DNA from 2 places in the Pseudomonas sp. MF08817 genome. Region 1 is predicted to be linked to the other one. Evidence: riboswitches for the same ligand, from Rfam matches in the RefSeq annotation. Region 1 holds a riboswitch; the other holds the start of a gene.
What was found. Region 1 has a riboswitch for cobalamin ahead of AC19YR_RS03060 (CbtB domain-containing protein). Riboswitches for the same ligand answer to the same signal wherever they lie in the genome.

Region 1 (2,195 bases):
CGCAGCGTGCTGGCGGGGCAGCCCCGCTGACAGCCCAGGCCGATCACCAGGATCGGCGCCGGGCTGGGGCGGCTCACGCCGGGTATGAGGCGCCACCCTTGCGGCGGAACAACCACGCGCTAATCAGGCCCAGGGCCAGCCAGAACGCGGCATTGGTCAGTTGCGAGGCGATCTTGAACTGCGCTTCGAGGGCTTCGGGGGCCAGCATCGAATGCACTTCTGGCTGCGGCGCGCCGATCACGTGTGGCACGGCCAGGATCGCCGCGCCGAGGATTTTCAGCGCCCAGTGCCTGCCGAACACCACCAGGGCGATGCCCGCGGCAGTGGACGCGGCGGTGCCGACCCACCACATCTGCCGTTGCGCCAGGTCGGCGGCAGCGGTGCCCGGCAATTCCGGTGGCAGGCCCAGGGTCGGCGCCAGGCAGAAAGTCGCATAACCGGCCAGGCCCCAGAACAAGCCTTGCACGGTGCTGTTGGGCGCGCGCAGGGTGTAGAGCCCGGCCAGCATCAGGGCGAAACCGACTGCCACCACCAGGTTGCCGCCGGTGGTGGACAGCACGCGCTGCCAGCCGTCTTCGGGCTCCCAGGCCTCGGCGTCGTGGCTGTGGGCGGCGCCGGCACTGTCGGCGTGTTCATGGGCCTGGGCCGCCGGGGCGCTTTCATAGGTTTCGGCCTGGAGGATCAACGGCGCGACCCAGAAGCTTTGCAGCAGGGTCAGCAGCAGGGCGGCCAGCAGGCCGGTGAAACCTGCGGTTTGGGCGATGCGCTTAATCATGGCGGCAGGTCTCAATGGCACGGGAACGCGGCGCTGTGGCGGGTATCGTGGGCGGCGTTGTGCACCGCTTCGATGTGGGAGAACCCGGCGAAATACACCAGGCACGCGCCCAAAATCGACGCGCCGATGGCGGCAGTGAGGCGTTGGCTCAAGGTGGCGGTGCTGCTGGCGGTGCCGGTATGGCGAGTGCTGCTGATGATCGACATGGCGCTTCCCTTTGTGGTGTCAGGGCGGATCGAGCGCATGCAAACCCCTGCGAGGCGGGCCCGCAGGGCTTCAGACAGCGCCCGCCCACCGCGGGTTTGTTGGGTGAAAGTGGCCGTGGGGGCGCACTGTCGTGTCACTGGCCGGTCTCCGGGCTTGCGAGGGGCCGGGCTTGCGCCGTGGCCTGCTGGAATCGCCTTCCCATGCCGGTTGGCACAGTGGCTGTGATTCCTCTCTCGCTTACCGTTGCGGGGGCAGCACCGGATTCATCAAGGGCTTGAGTAAAGCACATGATCCACCGGTTTCCCGTTTCACCCTGTCAAGGGCACCTGTAACAAGGTGCGTAGGAGAGCATGGGCGAGGGCGGGGCGTCAAATGCCCGAGGCGCCCGGCATTGACCCGCCCCTACGCACTGCGTAGCCTTGCGCGTTCGAGGTTCTTCGGCCCGTGCCGAAGCTAAGAAGGGAACGCGGTCAATGCCGCGGCTGCCCCCGCAACTGTGAACGGTGCTGTTCGCTGCCACGCCACTGCTGATGCCTTCGGGCCAAGCGGGAAGGCGCAGCGAATGCCAGTCCAAGGACTGGCCCACCGTCAGCCAGGAGACCTGCCTCGTCACTGATTCTCACATTCAACCGGGCGGGGTGATCCGGTGGCGAAATCTGCCTTGGCGCCCCCCGCGCCCGGCCAGCCGTCCCGTATGCCCGCCCCCTTTGCCAAAGGGCATCCGATGAAAACACTGGCCAAACTCCCCGTCACCATCGTCACCGGGTTCCTCGGTTCGGGCAAAACCACCTTGCTGCGCCACATGCTCGACAACGCCCAGGGCCGGCGTATCGCGGTGATCGTCAATGAGTTCGGCGAGCTGGGCATCGACGGCGAAATCCTCAAGCAGTGCGCCATCGGCTGCACCGAAGAAGAAGCCAACGGCCGCGTCTATGAACTGGCCAACGGCTGCCTGTGCTGCACGGTGCAGGAAGAGTTCTTCCCGGTGATGCGCGAACTGGTGGCGCGCCGCGCCGATCTGGACCACATCCTCATCGAAACCTCCGGCCTGGCCCTGCCCAAACCGTTGGTGCAAGCCTTCCAGTGGCCGGAAATCCGCAGCGCCTGCACCGTCGATGCGGTGATTACCGTGGTTGACAGCCCGGCCGTGGCCGCCGGCACCTTTGCCGCTTTCCCCGACCAGGTGGACGCCCAGCGCAAACTCGACCCCAAC
Region 2 (2,195 bases), on a different contig from region 1:
CATCGCCGAACTGATGCCGCGCCAGCCGCTGTACACCTGCCTGCTCACCGAAGAGGCGCAAGCGGTGATCGGCCAAATGCACCCCAACACCCGGCACGCGGCGCAGATCCTCCAGGCCGAGGGTTTCAGCTACCACAATTACATCGATATTTTCGATGGCGGCCCGCTGATCGAAGCCGCGGTGGGCAACATCCGTGCCGTGCGCGACAGCCAGTCCTTGACCTTGAGCATCGGCACCCCGGACGACGAAGCCCCGACCTGGCTGATCCACAACCGGCGCCTGGAAAACTGCCGTATCACCGCCGCCAAGGCGCGCCTGGTGGGCAATCAGTTGCTGATCGACCGCCTCACCGCCAAACGCCTGCAACTGCAACCCGGCCAATCGGTACGCGCCGTGCCCATGGCCCTGCGCCACATGCAAGCTGTCGCCGCGTAACCCTCGCGGTAGCCGCTGGGGTGCGCAGCGCCCCTCGGTGGTGTGGCACCGGGCCAATTTTTACGGCCGCTACGCGACCGAGCGCGGGCGAGCCCGTTTGCTACACCAGTCTCCCCAAAACACCTGCCAAGGTTGACGAACGGTCATGCCAGTGTTCAGATGCCGCCCTGTTTCAGGTGCCTCCTGCCGCCGTGCATGAGGTGAAACGGGAAACCGGTGCGCCCTCCCAGGGCTAGTCCGGTGCTGCCCCCGCAACGGTAAGCGAGTGATGGGTTCAATCAGCCACTGTGCCTCACGGCATGGGAAGGCGAACCCCTCCAGCCTCGCAAGCCCGGAGACCGGCCTGGAATGTTTGTTTGGCAAAAACCTGCGGTGGGCGGGCATGGGCCGGTATCGGCGTGTGCCCGGTACTTTCTCCTGCGTGCTTCTGCGAAAGAAACTTTTTCGAGAAGACCAAAAAATGAATCAACTCCAAACCTTGCGTGCCCGGGCCCTGTGTCCTGCGCCCTTGCATGCCTGCGCGGCCCTGTGCGGCGCCCTCCTGAGCCCGGCCCTGCTGGCCGATGACAGCGCCCTGACCCTCGAACAACAAACCGTCAGCGCTCCGTCCGTGGAATCCACCACCGTCGCCGAGATGGCCAAGTACGGCAGCAAAGTGGAGATCGTCAGCCGCGAGCAGATCGAGCGCGCCGGCCCCAGCAGCGACATCTCCCGCGTCCTGCAGATGTACGTACCGGGCCTATACGTGGCGCCGAAAAACGGCCCGTTCGACTACGGCACCTATTCCCTGCTGGGCGGGCGCAACGACGACACCCTGATCCTGCTCGACGGCGTGCGCCTGAACAATCGCCTGTATGGCGGCATTTACATCGACACCCTGCCTGCCAACGCCATCGAGCGCATCGAAGTGCTCAAGGGCGGCCAGAGCCTGCTGTTCGGCACCCAGGCCGTGGCCGGCGTCATCAATATCGTCACCCGCAGCCCGCAAAGCCGCGACATCGGCGGCGAGGTCAACCTGGGCCTGGACAGCTTCATGGGCAAAACAGGCGACGCCCGCGCCGAGCGCATCGTCAGCAACGGCTGGGGCGACCTGGGCCTTTTGGCCTACGTCAGCCACAACGTCTCCGACGGCTACCAACCGTTTCGTAACCGCGACTACAGCGCCAACACCACGGACAAAAAGCGTTCCTACGAGGTCACCACCTTCGGTGCCAAGGCCATCCAGGCGTTGGGCGACGATGCGCGCCTGGAGCTGTTCTACCAATACTCCGACGCCAACCTGGACTTCGCCCGGCCCGCCAACAACCGCAAAACCACCAACGACCGCGTGCAGCAAATCGCCACGGCCACCTTCGAGCACAGCCTCAGCGAACGCCTGAGCTATTTCGTCAAAGGCCACGTCAACGACTGGGACACCCGCTACACCCGCATCAACAACGCCCCGGGCGGCGCCACCACGGTGGTCAACGACAAGGATTACTGGGGCTTCACCGACTGGGGCGTGCAGGCCGAAGGCAAGGCCGAACTGGACGGCGGCCACGTGCTGGTGTTCGGCGCCGACAACCAGTGGTTCAAGGGCCAGGACGATGTGCTCATCATCGACGACAACCAGGCCCAGGCCCACGCCCTCTACACCCAATTGCGCCCGGTGATCGCCGCCCTGCCCGACTGGCACCCCAGCCTCGGCATCCGCCACGAAGCCATGAGCGGCGGCGATAGCGCCACCGTGGGCATGCTCACCTCGCTCTATGACCTCAAC

Region 2: another riboswitch for cobalamin. It lies ahead of AC19YR_RS08480 (TonB-dependent receptor plug domain-containing protein); the one in region 1 lies ahead of AC19YR_RS03060 (CbtB domain-containing protein).

What each region holds. Positions count from the first base shown of each region.
Region 1 is NZ_JCBCUY010000003.1:69,132-71,326, forward strand. It holds gene AC19YR_RS03050 (cobalamin biosynthesis protein) at 1-77, opposite strand, end outside; gene AC19YR_RS03055 (CbtA family protein) at 74-775, opposite strand; gene AC19YR_RS03060 (CbtB domain-containing protein) at 787-981, opposite strand; cobalamin riboswitch at 1,104-1,327, opposite strand; cobalamin riboswitch at 1,396-1,605, shown strand; gene cobW (cobalamin biosynthesis protein CobW) at 1,707-2,195, shown strand, end outside.
Region 2 is NZ_JCBCUY010000010.1:114,463-116,657, reverse strand. It holds gene astA (arginine N-succinyltransferase) at 1-436, shown strand, start outside; cobalamin riboswitch at 594-797, shown strand; gene AC19YR_RS08480 (TonB-dependent receptor plug domain-containing protein) at 897-2,195, shown strand, end outside.